DNA from 4 places in the Streptomyces sp. NPDC008137 genome. Region 3 is predicted to be linked to each of the others. Evidence: riboswitches for the same ligand, from Rfam matches in the RefSeq annotation. Region 3 holds a riboswitch; each other region holds the start of a gene.

Evidence for each region. Region 3 has a riboswitch for cobalamin ahead of ACFZBT_RS03590 ((2Fe-2S) ferredoxin domain-containing protein). Riboswitches for the same ligand answer to the same signal wherever they lie in the genome.
Region 1: it holds a riboswitch for cobalamin, as region 3 does, so the genes downstream of both, ACFZBT_RS25810 (ABC transporter substrate-binding protein) here and ACFZBT_RS03590 ((2Fe-2S) ferredoxin domain-containing protein) in region 3, are expected to answer to the same signal.
Region 2: it holds a riboswitch for cobalamin, as region 3 does, so the genes downstream of both, ACFZBT_RS28075 (energy-coupling factor ABC transporter permease) here and ACFZBT_RS03590 ((2Fe-2S) ferredoxin domain-containing protein) in region 3, are expected to answer to the same signal.
Region 4: it holds a riboswitch for cobalamin, as region 3 does, so the genes downstream of both, metE (5-methyltetrahydropteroyltriglutamate--homocysteine S-methyltransferase) here and ACFZBT_RS03590 ((2Fe-2S) ferredoxin domain-containing protein) in region 3, are expected to answer to the same signal.

What each region holds. Positions count from the first base shown of each region.
Region 1 is NZ_JBIBHN010000018.1:95,355-99,798, forward strand. Features, by position in the region: gene ACFZBT_RS25805 (iron chelate uptake ABC transporter family permease subunit) at 1-397, opposite strand, end outside; gene ACFZBT_RS25810 (ABC transporter substrate-binding protein) at 442-1,401, opposite strand; cobalamin riboswitch at 1,528-1,718, opposite strand; gene ACFZBT_RS25815 (CoA-binding protein) at 1,800-2,207, shown strand; gene ACFZBT_RS25820 (4-hydroxybenzoate 3-monooxygenase) at 2,244-3,467, shown strand; gene ACFZBT_RS25825 (metalloregulator ArsR/SmtB family transcription factor) at 3,469-3,828, opposite strand; gene ACFZBT_RS25830 (cation diffusion facilitator family transporter) at 3,891-4,444, shown strand, end outside.
Region 2 is NZ_JBIBHN010000021.1:85,583-90,026, forward strand. Features, by position in the region: gene cbiQ (cobalt ECF transporter T component CbiQ) at 1-5, opposite strand, end outside; gene ACFZBT_RS28070 (energy-coupling factor ABC transporter substrate-binding protein) at 11-355, opposite strand; gene ACFZBT_RS28075 (energy-coupling factor ABC transporter permease) at 352-1,053, opposite strand; cobalamin riboswitch at 1,083-1,293, opposite strand; gene ACFZBT_RS28080 (protein kinase) at 1,350-2,762, opposite strand; gene ACFZBT_RS28085 (MFS transporter) at 3,007-4,305, opposite strand; gene ACFZBT_RS28090 (ABC transporter permease subunit) at 4,302-4,444, opposite strand, start outside.
Region 3 is NZ_JBIBHN010000002.1:52,837-57,280, forward strand. Features, by position in the region: gene ACFZBT_RS03580 (IucA/IucC family protein) at 1-708, opposite strand, end outside; gene ACFZBT_RS03585 (IucA/IucC family protein) at 865-2,343, shown strand; cobalamin riboswitch at 2,385-2,511, shown strand; gene ACFZBT_RS03590 ((2Fe-2S) ferredoxin domain-containing protein) at 2,557-2,928, shown strand; gene ACFZBT_RS03595 (universal stress protein) at 2,942-3,367, opposite strand; gene ACFZBT_RS03600 (amino acid permease) at 3,370-4,444, opposite strand, start outside.
Region 4 is NZ_JBIBHN010000021.1:80,731-85,174, reverse strand. Features, by position in the region: gene cbiQ (cobalt ECF transporter T component CbiQ) at 1-337, shown strand, start outside; gene ACFZBT_RS28060 (ATP-binding cassette domain-containing protein) at 334-1,185, shown strand; cobalamin riboswitch at 1,213-1,434, shown strand; gene metE (5-methyltetrahydropteroyltriglutamate--homocysteine S-methyltransferase) at 1,600-3,933, shown strand; gene ACFZBT_RS28050 (FAD-binding dehydrogenase) at 3,980-4,444, opposite strand, start outside.

The DNA.
Region 1 (4,444 bases), on a different contig from region 3:
TGGTGTCGCCGAGGGTGTGGCTGAGCAGCAGGACCAGCGCGAAGGAGACCAGTGCGCCGAGGAACGCGCCGGCGGACACCGAGACGACACCGCCGCCCACGCCCAGCACGACGATGACGACCGCGCCGGTGGAGGCGCCCGAGGACACCCCGAGCACGAACGGGTCGGCGAGGGGGTTGCGCAGCAGCGACTGCATCACGGCCCCGCACACGGCGAGGCCGGCCCCGCACACGGCCGCGAGCAGGGTGCGCGGCAGCCGCAGCTGCCAGACGATGCCGTCCCGGATCGGCGTCAGGTCGGAGCTGCCCATCCCGAGGTGGGAGGCGACGACGGACCAGACGTCCCCGACCCGGATGTCGGCCGGTCCGATGGTGATCGCCAGGGCCACGGAGACCATCAGCAGCAGGGCGCCCGCGACACCGAGCGCCGGTCCGCGCACGGTCACTTCACGAGCCCGAACTCACGCAGTCCGGCCGCGACCTTCTCCACACCCTCGACCGTGCGGATGGTCGGGTTCATGGCCTGCCCGCTGAGCAGCACGTACCGCTTGTTCTTGACTGCGTCCATGTTCTTGGTGGCCGGATTGGACTCCAGGAAGGCGATCTTGCGCTTCGCCGACTCGGCGGTCTCCGAGTCGCGGGTCAGATCGCCGATGACGAGGACGTCGGGGTTGCGGTCGGCGACCGTCTCCCAGTTGACCTGCGGCCACTCCTCGTGCGTGTCGTCGAAGACGTTCTTGGCACCGAGGGCGCGGGTCAAGATGCCGGGCGCTCCGCAGCAGCCGGCCAGGTAGGGCGATTCGGAGTTGGCGAACCAGTACATCAGGGAGACGTCGGAGGCGTCGACGCCCCGCGTGGCCTTCTTCATCCGCTGCTGGAGGGAGGCCACGAGCTTGTCGCCGCGGTCCTTCACTCCGAACACGGTCGCGAGGTCCCGCACCTCGCCGTAGACGGCGTCGATGTCCAGCGGCTTGTCGCGCTTGCCGTCGCCGCCGCCCGAGTTGTCCTTGCCGGCGCAGTCGGACGGGGAGACATACGTGGGCACGCCGAGCTTCTCGAACTGCTCGCGGGTGGCGACGCCGCCCTTGCCGAGGGTGGAGACGAAGGACGCGGCGACGAAGTCGGGCTCGGAGTCCAGGACCCGTTCGAAGGAGGGGTTGTTCTCGGCGATGCGCGGCACCTTGGCGTTGGCCCTCTCCAGCCCCTTCATCACGGGGTCGGTCCAGGTGGCCGTGCCCGCTATCCGGTCGGCGAGACGGAGGGAGAGCAGGATCTCGGTGGTGCCCTGGTTGAGGGAGACGGCGTGCTTGGGCGCCTTGTCGACTCGAACCTTCCGGCCGCAGTTGTCGAGCGTGACGGCGGCCTTCGTGGTGGTGGGCTTCGAGTCCCCGCAGCCGGTCATGAGCAGGGAGCAGGCCGCGAGCAGGACGGCGGCACGGGCGGGTCGGGCGAGGGGCAAGGAAACCAGTCCTCAGACGTCGAGGGCCCGATCGCGGAGCCCGGTCGTACGGTGCTCCCCCACCGCCGGCCGGCCGCGGGGGCCGCCAGCAGGTCTTCGGACTCGGGTTCACCCGGTGCGGGGCGCCTTCCCGAACGCCATGCGTGCCGTTCAGTGGCCGAGACCCCGCCCGTCCCCCTCACCGCTGCGCGTCAGTTCCGGATTCGCACCGGATTCCCTGACCCACGTACATGGGTTCGACTGGCCTCGGCAAGCTATCACGGCGGGCATCGGGGAATCACCGCGCGCCCCGCGTCGTTGCCCGGACAGCAGCTCTTCCGCGACTCCCGAGGAGGCCGCCGGTGTACGGCGACGACGCAACGGTCCGCAGGATCCTCACCGAGCTCGGCGACACCTGGGCCGTGGTGGGCCTGTCGTCGAACCGGCAGCGCGCGGCGTACGGCGTCGCCGCCGTGCTCCAGCGGTACGGCAAGCGTGTCGTGCCCGTGCACCCCAAGGCGGAGACCGTGCACGGCGAGCAGGGGTACGCGAGTCTGGCGGACATCCCCTTCGACGTGGACGTGGTGGACGTGTTCGTGAACAGCGACCTCGCCGGAGCGGTCGCGGACGAGGCGGTCGCCAAGGGCGCGGGGGCGGTGTGGTTCCAGCTCGGCGTCGTCGACGCGGCGGCGTACGACCGCACCCGGGCCGCCGGCCTGGAGATGGTGATGGACCGCTGCCCGGCGATCGAGATCCCGCGGGTCGGGTGAGGGTCACGCCCGTCGCGCCCCCTCCATAATGAGCGCATGACCCACGCCTTGCCGCCCGCGGACACAGGCTCCCCCGGACGTTTCCCGGTCGTCGTCGTGGGCGCCGGTCCCGCCGGGCTGACCGTCGGCAACATCCTGCGGGCCGCCTCCGTGGACTGCCTGGTGCTGGAGACCGAGACCCGGGAGTTCATCGAACAGCGGCCCCGGGCCGGGGTCATCGAGGAGTGGGCCGTACGCGGCCTGGAGAAGCGGGGCCTCGCCCGGAACCTGCTGGACCGCGCGGAGCTGCACACCGCGTGCGAGTTCCGCTTCGAGGGGGAGCGGTACCGGTTCCACTACGGCGATATGACGGGCAGTCACCACTTCGTCTACCCGCAGCCGTTGCTGGTGACGGACCTGGTGCGCGAGTACGCCGACGTGCGCGGCGGGGAGATCCGCTTCGGGGTCCGGGACGTGGAGCTGCACGACCTCGACACCGACCGGCCCTCCGTGTCGTACACGTGCCCGGAGACGGGTGAACGGCACGTCGTGGACTGCGACTTCGTGGCCGGCTGCGACGGGGCGCGCGGGGTGACGCGGGCCTCACTGCCGCCCGAGCGGGTCCGGATCGCGCGGCACGACTACGGCATCGGCTGGCTGGCGCTGCTCGCCGAGGCCCCGCCGTCCGCCGACTGCGTCCTGTTCGGCTGTCACGAGAACGGCTTCGCGGGCCAGATGCCCCGCAGCCCGGAGGTGACCCGCTACTACCTCCAGTGCCCGCCGGGCGACGACCCGGAGAACTGGCCGCACGAGCGGGTCTGGGCGGAGCTGCGGCAGCGGCTCGGGGCGGCCGGTGTGCCGCCGCTGACGGAGGGGCGGCTGATCGAGAAGCGCGTGCTGGACATGCACGACTACGTGGTCGAGCCGATGGTGCACGGCCGGCTCCACCTCGCGGGCGACGCGGCGCATCTGGTCGCCCCCATCGCGGCCAAGGGCATGAACCTCGCCCTGCACGACGCCTTCCTGCTCGGCGACGCCCTGGTGGCCCGCCTGACCACGGGCGACGAGAGCGGTCTGGCCGGTTACGGGCAGTCCTGCCTGCGGCGCGTGTGGGACTACCAGGAGTTCTCGCAGTGGCTTTCCGAGGTGTACCACGGAACGGCGGCGGGCGACCCCTTCCGCGCGGGCACCGCGCTCGCCCGGCTGCGCCGCCTGTTCACCTCGCCCGTGGCGGCCGCGGCCTTCGCCGAGCAATACCTGGGGACGGCGGCGCGGTACTGACTCATTCGTGCGGGGGACGGTCGCTGAGCCGGTGGTCGGCCACGTTCAGCGCCTCGTCCACCAGTCGGCGCAGATGGCCGTCGCTGAGTGAGTAGATCACCCGGCGCCCGTCTTTACGTGTGTTCACCAGGCCCGCGAGGCGCAACCGCGCCAGGTGCTGGCTGACGGCGGGCCGGGCCGCCCCGCATTCCTCCGTGAGAGTCGTGACGTCGGCTTCCGACCTCGTCAGTGCGTGCAGCAGGGCGAGCCGGGTCCGGTCCCCCAGGAGGGCGAGGAGTTCGGCGGCGAGCGCGAACTGTTCCTCGCCGGGGCTGCGCGGGTGCGCATCGTGCGCAGGTGACAGGTGCATGCGTGCGCTCATACGCACATAATGGCCCTGTGGGCGTGTGCACGTCCACTCCCGCGCACCGGAAGGGGACCCACGTGAGCGACCGGCACGAGCACTCCCACCCTCACCAGCACCAGCACCAGCACGGCCTGCGCCACCGGCTGTCCCACCTCCTCACTCCCCACTCCCACGAGACGACCGACAAGGTCGACTCCGCCCTGGAGTCCTCGGCCCGCGGGATGCGGGCGCTCTGGGTCTCGCTCGCGGTGCTCGGTGTGACGGCCCTGGCCCAGGCGCTCGTGGTAGCCGTCTCCGGCTCGGTGGCGCTGCTCGGGGACACGGTGCACAACACCGCGGACGCGCTGACCGCCGTACCGCTCGGGATCGCCTTCGTGCTGGGCCGGCGGGCGGCCACCCGCCGCTTCACCTACGGCTACGGGCGGGCCGAGGACCTGGCGGGGCTCGTGATCGTGCTGACGATCGCCGCGTCCGCGGCCTTCGCGGGGTGGACCGCGATCGACCGCCTCCTCGATCCGCGCCCGGTCCAGCACGTCCCGGCGGTCGCCGTGGCGGCCCTCGTCGGGTTCGCGGGCAACGAGTGGGTGGCCCGCTACCGCATCCGTGTGGGCCGCGCGATCGGCTCGGCCGC
Region 2 (4,444 bases), on a different contig from region 3:
AGCACGCGGCTCAGGCTCTTTCGGCCGTGGACTCCTCGGCGGCCCGCTCCAGGGCCTGCTGCTCACCCTGCCGCCGGCCTCGGCGCAGGCCGAAGTAGTAGGCGAGGACACCGGCGCCGATCGCTGCCTGGAGGGCGAAAAGCGCCGACTCGATCTCACCCGACGGCGGCTCGTACAGCGGCGAGAACCAGGGCTTGTAGTCCGGGTCGATCTCGGTGATCGCCGTCTCCGCCTGGGCGTCGGCGCCCGCGAACGGCTCCTCCTTGTCGTCGCCCAGGCCGAGGGCGAGCGGCAGCACCGCGAGGAGCGCCACGGCGAGCAGCAGCAGGAGGTTGATCCTCGTGTTCTTCTTCATCGGGCCACCGCCTCGGTCTCGGTCACGGACCGCTTCTTGGTGAGGAGCACACCCAGCCGGGTCAGTTCGCCCTTGCTGGACTGCACCAGCAGCCGCATCACGAGCACCGTCAGCAGGCCCTCGCTCACCGCGAGCGGGATCTGTGTGACGGCGAAGATGGTGCCGAACTTGCCGAGCGCGCCCACGAACCCGCTGCCCGGGTCGGGGAAGGCGAGCGCCAGCTGCACGCTGGTGACGCAGTACGTGGACAGGTCGGCGAAGAACGCCCCGAAGAAGACCGCGACCATCAAAGGCACGTCGAAGCGCCGCAGCAGTTTGTACACGGCGTATCCGGCCCAGGGCCCCACGATCGCCATGGAGAAGACGTTGGCGCCGAGCGTGGTCAGACCGCCGTGGGCGAGCAGCAGCGCCTGGAACAGCAGGGTGATGGTGCCCAGCACCGCCATGATGGGTGGCCGGAAAAGGATGGCTCCCAGGCCCGTGCCGGTGGGGTGGGAGCAACTGCCGGTGACCGACGGCAGTTTCAGGGCGGACAGGACGAACGTGAAGGCACCGGAGGCACCGAGGAGCAGAGTGCTCTCGGGGTGCTCGCGCACTTCACGGGTGAGCGACCGGACCCCGTGGACGACGAAGGGTGCCGACGCGACGCCCCAGGCGACCGCGTGTGCGGGTGGCAGAAAACCCTCGGCTATGTGCATGGTTCAGCAGACCCTCTCCAGCACCTCGTGGATGGTTGACGCGCCCTGGCCGGTCTCCTGGCTTACGGGTACCACCGCCCGCACTCCGCCTTCCCGGGTCACAAGGACCCAGTGGCTGCCCCTGCCAGGGGCCGGAGCCGGACTTCCCGATTCACAGTGGCGAGGGCCGCACCGGCATCACACCGGATTTCCCGTTCACCAAGGCGTGGTGACAGTAATGCCGAGATAAGGACGATGACAAGCCACCCGAGGGGGCGCGCGAGGGGGCGTCCGCTCGCACACCGGCGCAGGGCAGCTCAGTCGTCGCCCCCGTCGTCATCGTCGTCCCCGTCTTCCCAGGTCCGACCGGGCTTCTCCTGCTGGGGTTTGTCCGCCTTTCGCGGTGGCTCGGCCGTCTCCCGCGCCGGAGTCGTGGGACTGGGCGTCGCTTCGGCGGGGGCCGGGGGAGGGGGTGTGGTGCTGGACGGGGTGATATCGGCCACTGTGCCGGCGGCCGGAACGGTGGCCGCCGGGTCCGTGTCCGCCGCCGGAGCGGAGGAGAGGGGCGAGGCGGAGCCCTCGGACGGTGCGGCGGCGGGGCTGCTCGTGGAGGGCGACGCGTCGGGCTCCGTGCCCTCCGTCGCGGTGTTGTCAGGGGAGAACCACAGCATGCCGGCGAGCATCGCGGCCGCGAAGAGTGCCGCGGCGGCGACCGTCGCGGCCGCTCTGCGCCGGTTGTCGGGGGCGGCCCGGGGCGCGGCGCGGCGCGCCCGCCCGGCCTGGGGCGTCCGGCTGGTGCGCAGGCCGGGGGCGCCGGGCAGCGCGTACGTGGCCGGGTCGCGGGTCTCGGTGGCCGGATACGGGCTCGGTGCGGCGGACGTCACCGGGGGCGCTGCCTCCGGCAGCGGCTCGGGCAGCCCCCGCCAGGCACCGGCGGCGAACCATTCGGCGGTCCGCTGGGCGGTGGGCCGGTCCTCGGGCTGCTTGGCGAGCAGGCCGAGCAGGTAGTTCTCGAACGCCGGCGGGAGTCCGGCGACACCGAGCTCGCGGGGCGGTACGGGCACGGAGTCGAGGTGCTGGTGGAGGAGCGCGACGGCGGTGTCGGCCTGGAACGGCGGCCGACCGCTGAGGAGTTGGTAGAGCAGACACCCCAGGGAGTACATGTCGGAGGCCGGACCGGCGGGCTGGCCCAGGGCGCGTTCGGGCGCCAGGTAGAGGCCGGTGCCGACGATCTGGCCGGTGGCGGTGAGCGCGGCCCCCGGGTCGTCGAGGAAGCGGGCGATGCCGAAGTCGCCGATCTTCAGGGTGCCGTGGGCGTCCAGCAGGAGGTTGGCGGGCTTGATGTCACGGTGGACGATGCCCTGCGCGTGCGCGGCGGCGAGCCCTGCGGCGGCCTGCGCGGCGAGTTCGGCTACCCGCTGGGCGGGCAGCGCGCCGGACGCGGCCAGCACCCCGGCGAGGCTGTCGCCCTCGACCAGCTCCATCACGAGGTACAGCCGGTTGTCGTACTCGCCGAAGTCCAGGACACCGACCAGATGGGGGTGGTTGAGACGCCCGGCGGTCTGGGCCTCCAGACGGAACCGGGAGGCCGCCGTGACATCGGTGTCCTGGGGCAGCAGCAGCTTGACCGCCACGGCTCGGGCGAGCGTCTCGTCGTACGCGCGCCAGACCTCTCCCATTCCACCGCGCCCGATCTCAACATCCAGCCGGTAGCGGCCCGCTAGCAGCACTCGTCCTCGTCTCATGCGTATGGGAAGGTACGTCGCCGCAGGCCGAACTCCCCGTTTTGAGGCGGGGGTTGGCGGGGTGACGCGCAGCCGACCCAGGATACTGGCGCCGCGTGACCACTGATCTCCGCGGCGGTGTCGAGGGCCGGTACGGTCCCGGAAATCCGGGAGCGGAGACGTCGCCCGGCGGGGTGATGCGCGATGCGCGCGGTTGCCCCTGGGCCGCGGCCGGTTGCGGCCGGCCTGATCAGGCCGCCTTGTCCGCCGCCTCTGCCCGGTCCTCCCGGCGCGGCAGCAGAGCCACCGTCAGGGCCGGTACGGCAGCGAGGGCCAGCCAGGGCACGGCGGGCGGGAGGCCGAGGTCGAGGAGGGAACCGGTGGCCGCGCTGCCGGCCAGGACGATCAGGCCGGAGACGGAGGACAGCGCGCCCGTGTAGAGGCCGATCCGGCCCTCCTCCGCCAGGTCGGGCACCCAGGCGCGGGCGGCGGGGACGACCAGCATCTGGCCCACGGTGAGCAGTACGACGAAGCCCGCGGCGGGCAGCAGCCCGGCGACACCCGTCCAGCCGGCGGGGCGCGCCGCGGCCACCACCGCGAAACCGGCCGCGATCAGCAGCAGCCCCGCCGTCATGGAGCGGCGCAGGTCCAGCCGGTCGCCCGCCCAGCGGGTCACCGGCAGCTGGGCGAACACCACCAGCACCGAGGACAGCGCGAACAGCCAGGAAAGCGGCGCCTGGGAGCCCGCCGCGCGCTGCACCTCGTCCGGCAGGGCCAGGTACAGCTGGTTGTAGGCGAGCAGGTACGAGCCGTACGCGCCGCACAGGGCCAGGAACCGGCGGTTGCGCAGCAGAAGGCGCGCCCCGCCCCGCTCCCGGGTGCGGACCCGGCCCGGGATGTGCTGCGGCATCAGCCACAGATGCCCGGCCAGGACCAGCACGAAGACCGCCGCACCGGCGAGGCACGCGGTGCGGAAGTCGACGGCGAGCAGCAACGCGCCGAGCAGCGGTCCGACGAAGGCCCCGGCCTGGCCCGCGACGCTGAACAGGGCCAGGAGGCGCGTGCGCGAGCCGTGTCCCTCCTCCTCCCAGACCACCGCCTGGCGGGCCACCTCGGACTCCACGGCCGGAGAGAACAGCGCGGCGGCGAAGCCGATCACCAGCACGGCGCCGATCACGGCCCAGCTCGCCTCCGCGTACCCGAGCCACGCGAACCCGGCGATCCGCAGCACACAGCCGGCCAGCACGACGGGCCGCACCCCGAACCGGTCGACGAGCGAGCCGCCGACCACGAACAGCCCCTGCTGGCTGAAGGTGCGCAGCCCGAGCACGAACCCGACCAGCCAGCCCGCCATGCCGATCGCGGTGCCGAGGTGCTCGGCGAGGAACGGCAGGACGGCGTAGAAACCGACGTTGAAGGCGAGCTGGGTCAGGATCAGCAGCCGCAGCAGCGGCGACAGCTCCTTCCAGAGCCGCCAGGTGCTCTCGCGGGGAGTCTTGGGCGCACGGGCGGACCGGCGGGCGGGCACGCGGGATACGGGGTCGGTCATCGTTCTTCTACCGGTGAGGTGGACACAGAGGTGGACACGGGGGCCAGGAGGGCGTCGGGGCTGTTCCGCCGCCGCTGAGGCACGACCCCCTCCCCGGGCGGCCCAGCCGGGCCCTCGGGCCGCCGGCGCCGGCGGGGCA
Region 3 (4,444 bases):
GTGCCCGGCGCGCAGCTCCTCGCACGTCCGCTTCAGCACATGCGCCGCCTGCCAGGGGTGCACCGGCAGCACCACCCGCGGCCCGTCCCGCAGATCGCCCGGCCAGGTGCCCGTCACCAGGCACTCCTCCGCCCGCACCGGCACCAGACCCAGCTCCACGACCGGCCGGTGCTCGGGCCCGTAGGCGAGCTGCTCGGCCACCGAGAAACCCGGCCGGGACCGGCAGGTGGGGTGGAAGGGATGCCCGTCGACGATCCGCTGCTCCCACTCCCAGTCGTTCTCCGGCCACTCGTCCGTCGCCTGCCCCTCCTGCCCCGCTCGCGACAGCGCCAACGAGGCGACGCTGTGCCCGAGTTCGGCGGCGAAGGAGGCGGAGTGCGGGACGGCGAGGTCCGTCACCAGCCGCGCCGGATCGTCGTACTCGGCCCCGTCCAGCCCCACGACGGTGACATAGCCGCCGGTCGCGTACGGATCCGGCAGCGGGCCGTGCAGCCGGCGGCCGTCGGACAGGGACAGCGTCAGCCCGTCCCGGCCCTGCTCCCTGCGGGCCGCCCAGGGCAGCGGATCATGGGCCAGACCGCGCCACAGACGGGACAGCACGGCAGCCCGGGCGCCGGGCAGCTCTGCCTCGTACCGTGGCAGCAGGCCGGGCCGTGCGGCGGCCAGTTCGTCGGCGACCTCGGCCTCGGCGGTGGGGGAACGGTGCACGGGCGGGCTCCTCGGGTACGAATAGGGCGTCACGGCGCGATGACGACGACCGACATAATGATCATCTCCGCCAGGAAGTCCGGAAGTCCCGGATGGGCTGTGGGGAACGTACAGAACACAGGGAACGCAGAGAAACGAGTGGATCGCGTGGACCTCATGCCCCCGTCCGCCGACGCGTACGCCGCCGTGCCGCTGCTGAACTGCCTGCTGCGGGAGGTGGCCCGGCCTCAGCGGCGGGAGGGCGAGCACCGGGTCTACCGCCTGCCCGGCGGGGACCGTCTGCTGCGGGTGCGCGGGACGCGCCGGCCCGCCGAACCCGAGGTCGAGGGGCCGGACGGCTGGCAGCGTGTCGGCCACACCGAGCTGGTCAAGCTCGTCGCCGAGGAACTGCGCCGGCACACCGGCCTGTCCAACCACGAACTGCCCGCCGAGATGATCGACAGCAGGGAGGCCGTGGCCGCCCTGCTGGAGGCCCGCGACCGCGCGACCCCGCCCGACGACCCCTACCTGCGCTCCGAGCAGTGCCTCCTCACCGGCCACACCCACCACCCGGCCCCCAAGGCGCGCGGCGGCGGCCCGGCCGCGGGCTGGCTGCCGTACGCGCCCGAGGCGTACGCCCGTTTCCCGCTGGTTCTGCTCGGGCTGCGCGAGGACTGCGTCGTCGAGGAGGGCGACACCTCGGCCCTCGACGCCCTCGGCACCGCCCCGCCCGGCTACCGGCTGCTCCCGGCCCACCCCTGGCAGCTCGACCTGGCGAGCGCGGAGCTCGCCGCCGCCTTCGCAGACGGGAGGCTGGTCCGGCTGGGCACGACCGCCTTCGACACCTGGCCGACGGCCGCGATCCGCACGCTCTACGCACCCGAGCGGGACCTCTTCCTGAAGTTCAGCCTGGACGTGCGCATCACCAACGACATCCGCCGGCTGTGGCGCCACGACCTGCTCGCCCTGCGCCGCACCGACGCGGCCGTGTGCGCCGCCTTCGACGACTCCGGCACGCTCGACGGCCCCCCGGCCTGGCTCGGCGACCGCGGCTACCGCACCGCCGGCTTCGCCTTCGAGGCCTTGGCCGTCCTCGTCCGCGACGGCTTCGCCGGCCACCTGGTGCCCGGCGCGACCCCGCTGCTCGCCGCCGGACTCGTCGAGGGCTTCGACGGCAGCCCGCTCGACCGCGCCGCCGACCCCGGGGCGTGGTGGACGGCGTATCTGGCGCGGGTGGTGCCCCCGGCCCTGGAGGCCTTCGCCCGGCACGGCGTCGTCATCGAGGCTCATCTGCAGAACACCGTGATCGCCGTGGACGCCGACGGCATGCCCGTGCAGGCGCTGTACCGGGACGCCGAGGGCGTGAAACTGCTCCCGGACGTCTCCCGCGAGGCCGGCTGGGAGCGGCTGGTGTACTGCCTGGTCGTCAACCACCTCACCGAGATCGCCGGTGCCCTCGTCGAACGCCACCCCGGCTTCGACCCCTGGCCCGCCGCCCGCCGCGAACTCGCCCGCCACGACCTGCCCGAGATCCCCGCCCTGCTCACCTCGCCCACCCTCCCCGCCAAGACGAACCTCCTGCTGCGCTGGACGGGCGCGGACGGCGCCGACGCCCGCTATCTGCCGCTGCCCAACCCGCTCAGGGAAGGAACGTGACCTGGGGGAGCGCCCGTCCGTGCTGTGCGGTGACCGCACCGGCCGCATGGAATGATGGCCGGCGACATGGCGACGGCGGAACGAGGAAGCCGGTGTGAATCCGGCGCGGTCCCGCCACTGTGACCGGCATCGGCCGGGAGCCAGGAGACTCACGCGGTCGCCTCCTCCACGAACCACCGGGGCGGATCTCCCCGGAGAGAGGACAGGTGCGGCATGTCCGCAACCCCGGCCGGAGGGGTTCCGTGCCGCGTCGTCGTCTGCCGGGACTGCTGCTGCGGCACCGGCAAGGTGACCGGCGTCGATCACACGGCACAGACCGAGCGGCTGCGCGAGGCGGCGCCCGTACGGGTCTCCGAGTGCCTCGACGTCTGCGACCAGGCCAACGTCATCGTCGTACAGCCGTCCGCCGCGGGCCGGGCCGCCGGGGCCCGGCCGGTGTGGCTCGGGCTGGTCAACGACCCGGCCGCGACCGAGGACGTCGTCTCCTGGGTCCGCGAGGGCGGCCCCGGTGTCGCGCCCCTGCCCGAGATCCTCGGCCTGTACGCCTTCAGCCCGCTCGCGAAACGGCGCGCGGGCAGCTCCTGACCAGGCCCGGCTCTCAGGACTCCTGTTCCTCGGCCGGCACGCACAGGACCGGGACGTTCGACAGGTGCAGCAGCTTGTGGGGCGTCGAGCCCAGCAGGGCCCCGCGCACCGGGCTCTCGCCCCACGTGCCCACCACGATCACCCTGGCGTCATGGCGTGCCGCGGCGTCGATCAGCGCCTGCGCGGGCCGCTCGTCGATGAGTTCGACCGTGCTGGGCACACCGGCCTCGTCGGCGACCCGGACCGCGTGACCGAGCACGGTGGTGCCGGCCTCGCGGACGGCCTTCTGATGGGCGCCGAACTCCTCGCCCGTGACGCCGGGGGCCGCGGCGCCGTAGACGATCACCAGGGGCTCGCCGTACGCCGCCGCCACCTCGATCGCGACCCGCAGCGCGCGCAGGGCACCCGGGGACTCGTCGTAGCCGAGGACCACCGACATCTTCAGGACTCCTTGCCGTGGACGAGATCGGGGTCGACCGTGCTCGGGCGTTCCGACCAGAACGCGGGGGCCGTCAGCCGCCAGACGACCATGATGATCACGCCCGCGAGGGCGACGCCGATGCCGATGACGAGCGGCGGACCGAGCCCCAACCAGGAGCTGCCGGTGTAGGAGTTGGCCGGGTCGGCCATGTCCTGGACCGACTCCACCAGCAGCCACGCCAGCAGCCCGGCGCCGATCAGCGGGCCGAGGCCGATCAGGAGGAAGTCCCTCACGCTCCTGGTCAGCTCGCGCCGGTAGTAGACCGCGCAGGCGAGGCCGGTGAGCGCGTAGTAGAACGCGATCAGCAGGGAGAGCGCCGTCAGGGAGTCGAAGAGGGCGTTCTCGCTGGCGTGATACAGGACGAGGTACCAGACGATGGCGATGCCGGCGACCCACCAGGTGCTCACGTCCGGGGTGCGGAACCGGGGGCTGATGTGCCCGAAATGCTTCGGCAGGGCGTACCGGCGGGCCATGGACAGTCCGGTGCGGGACGCCGGGATGATCGTCGTCTGCGTGGACGCCAGCGCCGATGTCGACACCGCCAGCAGCACGACCCAGTCCCAGCCGCCCATCGCCTCTTCGGCGAGCAGCGCGAAGATGAACTCCTCCTCGGCGGCGTTCTCGGCGAGGTAGTCCGTGCCCGCGTAGGCGACGACCGCGAAGGCGACGGCGAGGTAGGTCACCAGCAGCAGCACCGTCGACCAGATGGCCGCCTTGCCGGGGGCGGTGGCGGAGTCCTCGGTCTCCTCGGTGAGGTTGACCGCCGACTCCCACCCCCAGTAGATGAACACGCCCAGCAGCAGGGCGCCGGTCAGGGACGCCCCGCCCGCCCCGAAGGGGTCGAGCCAGCTGAACTCCGGATCGATGGCGTCGAGGGTTCCGGTGTCGGCGTAGACGCGGTACAGCGCCACCACGGCGAAGGCGAGCAGGCAGACGACCTGCGCCAGGATGAGGACGTTCTGCACCTTGGCCGATACATCGATGCCGATCACACAGATGGCCGTCATCACCACGATGAGCAGCACGGTGAGCACT
Region 4 (4,444 bases), on a different contig from region 3:
GGCGCCGGTCGTCGATGTCGCGCTCGTGACGTACCGGATGAGCTTCCTGCTGCTGGACTCCGTGCGCCGGATCCGCGACGCGCAGGCCGCCCGGCTCGGGCACACCACGCGGGCCGCCGCCTGGCGTTCGCTGGGCGGGCTCGGCGCCACCGCTTTCGTACGGGCCTTCGACCGGGCTGCCCGCCTCCAAGCCGGTCTCGCCGGGCGCGGCTACGACGGGACCCTGCGGGTCCTGGTGCCCGAGGCCCGTGTCTCCGTCCGCTTCACGGCCGCCAGTTGCGCGCTCCTCGCGGCGCTGGCCGCCCTCACCTTCGTACTGGAAAGGCCGCCGGCATGAGCGAGCCCGCCCTCGTCGCCCTGCGGGGCGCGTCCTTCGCCTACGAGGACGGCCCGGCCGTGCTCAGCGGCCTCGACTTCGACATCCGCGCGGGGCGGGCGCTCGCGCTGCTCGGCCGCAACGGCAGCGGCAAGACCACGCTGATGCGGCTGCTCAGCGGCGGGCTGCGGCCGCACGAGGGGCGATTGACGGTCGACGGGCAGCCGGTGACGTACGACCGCAAGGGCCTGACCCGGCTGCGGACGACCGTCCAGCTCGTGGTGCAGGACCCGGACGACCAGCTGTTCGCGGCGTCCGTCGAGCAGGACGTGTCGTTCGGGCCGCTGAACCTCGGGCTGTCCGACACGGAGGTACGGGCACGGGTGGCGGAGGCGCTCGCCGCCCTGGACATCACCGCCCTGGCCGGCCGGCCCACTCATCTGCTCTCCTACGGGCAGCGCAAACGGACCGCCATCGCGGGCGCGGTCGCCATGCGTCCCCGGGTGCTCGTCCTCGACGAGCCGACGGCCGGACTCGACCCCGACGGCCAGGAACGGCTCCTGGCCACGCTGGACGAGCTGCGTGCGAACGGCACCACGGTGGTGATGGCTACGCACGACGTCGACCTCGCCCTGCGCTGGGCCGACGACGCGGCGCTCCTCACCCCGGACGGTGTGCACCTCGCTCCCGCGCCGACGGCACTGGCCCGGACCGATCTCCTCCGGCAGGCGGGACTGCGGTTGCCGTGGGGTGCCGCGGCCGCGGATCTCCTGCGCGCACAGGGGCTGTTGACCGGGTCGGCGCCCGGCCCGCGCACCCCGGACGAGCTGGCCGCGCTGGCGGCGGGGCGGCCGGTGAGCGGCGGCTGAGGGTCGCTTCCGCGGCCATCCCGTGTATAGGCTGGCGGTGCAGCTGGTTCGCCCCGTCCGCCAGACGGGATGCGTCGCAAGAGGGAACCCGGTGGGAATCCGGGACTGCCCCGCAGCGGTGAGCGGGAACGACCGCCGTCATACGCACTGGGCCCACGCAGGGCCCGGGAAGCGACGGCCAGTAGGTGTTCTCACATGGTGAGAGCGTGCCCGCGAGTCCGAAGACCTGCCAACTGCCCGCGCGCGGACGGTTCGTGCGCGGACATTCCGGTGACCTCGAGGGCGGGTCGGCGTACATACCAGGCGGACGACCGCGCTGTGCCGCGCGAGGTCGTCTCCGTCCGGTTCGTCACCCCTTCGCGCTCTCGTCCCGTCGCCGGGATCTCAGGGATTCGTCTCGCGAAGGAGATCTCCGTGACCACCAAGTCCGCAGCCGCGGCAGCACGGGCCACCGTGTACGGCTACCCCCGCCAGGGACAGAACCGGGAACTGAAGAAGGCGATCGAGGGCTACTGGAAGGGCCGCGTCACCGCCGACGCCCTCCGGGCCACCGCCTGCGACCTGCGCGCCTCGAACTGGCGGCAGCTGGCCGACGCCGGCATCGACGAGATCCCGACGGGCGACTTCTCGCTCTACGACCACGTCCTGGACACCACCGTCATGGTCGGCGCGATCCCCGGCCGCCACCGGGACTCCGTCGAGGCGGACGCCCTCGACGGCTACTTCGCCATGGCGCGTGGCACGCAGGACGTGGCGCCGCTGGAGATGACCAAGTGGTTCGACACGAACTACCACTACCTGGTGCCCGAACTGGGTCCGGACACGGTCTTCACCGCCGACTCGGCGAAGCAGGTCGCCGAGCTGCGCGAGGCGCTGGCGCTCGGCCATACCGCGCGCCCCGTCCTCGTCGGCCCCGTCACGTACCTGCTCCTGGCCAAGCCCGCCCCGGGGGTGCCCGCGGACTTCGAGCCGCTCACGCTCCTGGACCGGCTGCTGCCCGTGTACGCCGAGATCCTCGCCGACCTGCGCGCGGCGGGCGCCGAGTGGGTGCAGCTGGACGAGCCGGCCCTGGTCCAGGACCGGACCCCGGCCGAGCTGAACGCCGCCGAGCGCGCCTACCGCGACCTCGGCGCCCTCACCGACCGGTCGAAGCTCCTGGTCGCCTCGTACTTCGACCGGCTCGGGAACGCCCTGCCGGTGCTGGCGAAGGCGCCGGTCGAAGGGCTCGCGCTGGACTTCACGGAGTCGGCGGCGGCCAACCTCGACGATCTGGCCGCGGTGGGCGGTCTGCCGGGCAAGCGGCTGGTCGCCGGTGTCGTCAACGGCCGCAACATCTGGATCAACGACCTGGCGGCCTCGCTCTCCCGGCTCGGCACGCTCCTCGGCCTCGCCGACCGGGTCGACGTCTCGGCCTCCTGCTCCCTGCTGCACGTGCCGCTGGACACGGCGGCGGAGCGGGACATCGAGCCGCAGGTGCTGCGCTGGCTCGCCTTCGCGCGGCAGAAGACCGCCGAGATCGTCACCCTGGCGCGCGGTCTCGCGCAGGGTACGGACACGATCGGCGCGCAACTCGCCGCGAACCGGGCCGACCTGTCCTCCCGGGCGAACTCCCCGATCACCCGCGACCCGGCGGTCCGCGCCCGCACGGGCGCGGTGTCCGAGGCGGACGCCCACCGCTCGCTGCCGTACACCGAGCGGACCGCCGCGCAGCGCGCCCGGCTCGGTCTGCCGCTGCTGCCGACCACCACGATCGGCTCCTTCCCGCAGACAGGTGAGGTGCGCGGCGCCCGCGCGGACCTGCGCGCCGGCCGGATCGACACGGCCGGATACGAGGAGCGCATCAAGGCCGAGATCCAGGAGGTGATCTCCTTCCAGGAGAAGGCCGGTCTGGACGTCCTGGTGCACGGCGAGGCCGAACGCAACGACATGGTCCAGTACTTCGCGGAGCAGCTCACCGGCTACCTCGCCACGCGGCACGGCTGGGTCCAGTCCTACGGCACCCGCTACGTCCGCCCGCCGATCCTGGCCGGCGACATCTCGCGCCCCGAGCCGATGACCGTACGCTGGACGAGGTACGCGCAGTCCCTCACGGACCGTCCGGTCAAGGGCATGCTCACCGGCCCGGTCACCATGCTCGCCTGGTCCTTCGTCCGTGACGACCAGCCGCTCGCCGAGACGGCCCGTCAGGTCGCCCTGGCCCTGCGCGACGAGGTGGGAGACCTGGAGGCGGCCGGGACGCCGGTCATCCAGGTCGACGAGCCCGCCCTGCGCGAGACCCTGCCGCTGCGTGCCGCCGACCGGCCGGCGTATCTGGGGTGGGCCACGGAGGCCTTCCGGCTCAGCACGGGCGGTGTGCGGCCGGACACGCAGATCCACACCCACATGTGCTACGCCGAGTTCGGCGACATCGTGCGGGCCATCGACGACCTCGACGCGGACGTCATCAGCCTGGAGGCCGCGCGCTCCCACATGCAGGTCGCCCGCGAACTCGCCTCGCACGGCTATCCGCGTGAGGCGGGGCCGGGTGTCTACGACATCCACTCGCCGCGGGTTCCCGCCGCACAGGAGGCCGCCGAACTGCTGCGCACCGGCCTGAAAGCGATCCCCGCCGAGCGGCTGTGGGTCAACCCGGACTGCGGCCTGAAGACCCGCGGCTGGACCGAGACCCGCGCATCCCTGGAGAACCTGGTCTCGGCGGCCCGGACCGTCCGGGCCGAACTGGACGCGGAGCGGCCCGGAGCGGCCTGACGCTCCAGGCCGGGGGCGGGCGGAGCATGGCCCGCCCCCGGTCGGGTCAGGCCGCCGTCGCGGCCGCCGCCGCCCGGCCCGCCGCGCGGCCCGAGAACAGGCAGCCGCCCAGGAAGGTGCCTTCGAGGGAGCGGTAGCCGTGGACGCCCCCGCCGCCGAAGCCGGCGACCTCACCGGCCGCGTACAGCCCGCTGATCGGCTTGCCGGAGGCGTTCAGGACACGGCCGGAGAGGTCGGTCTGGAGGCCGCCGAGGGTCTTGCGGGTGAGGATGTTGAGGCGTACGGCGATCAGCGGTCCGGCGGACGTGTCCAGGATCCGGTGGGCGGAGGCGGTGCGGCTGAGGGTGTCGCCGGGATAGGCGAGGGCGTTGCGGATGCCCATGACCTGGGCGTCCTTGGTGTACGGGTTGGCGATCTCGCGGTCGCGGGCCTCGATCTGCCGCCGCAGGCCGGCCAGGTCGATCAGGTCGTCCCCCGTCAGTTTGTTCATACCGGCGACCAGTTCGGGCAG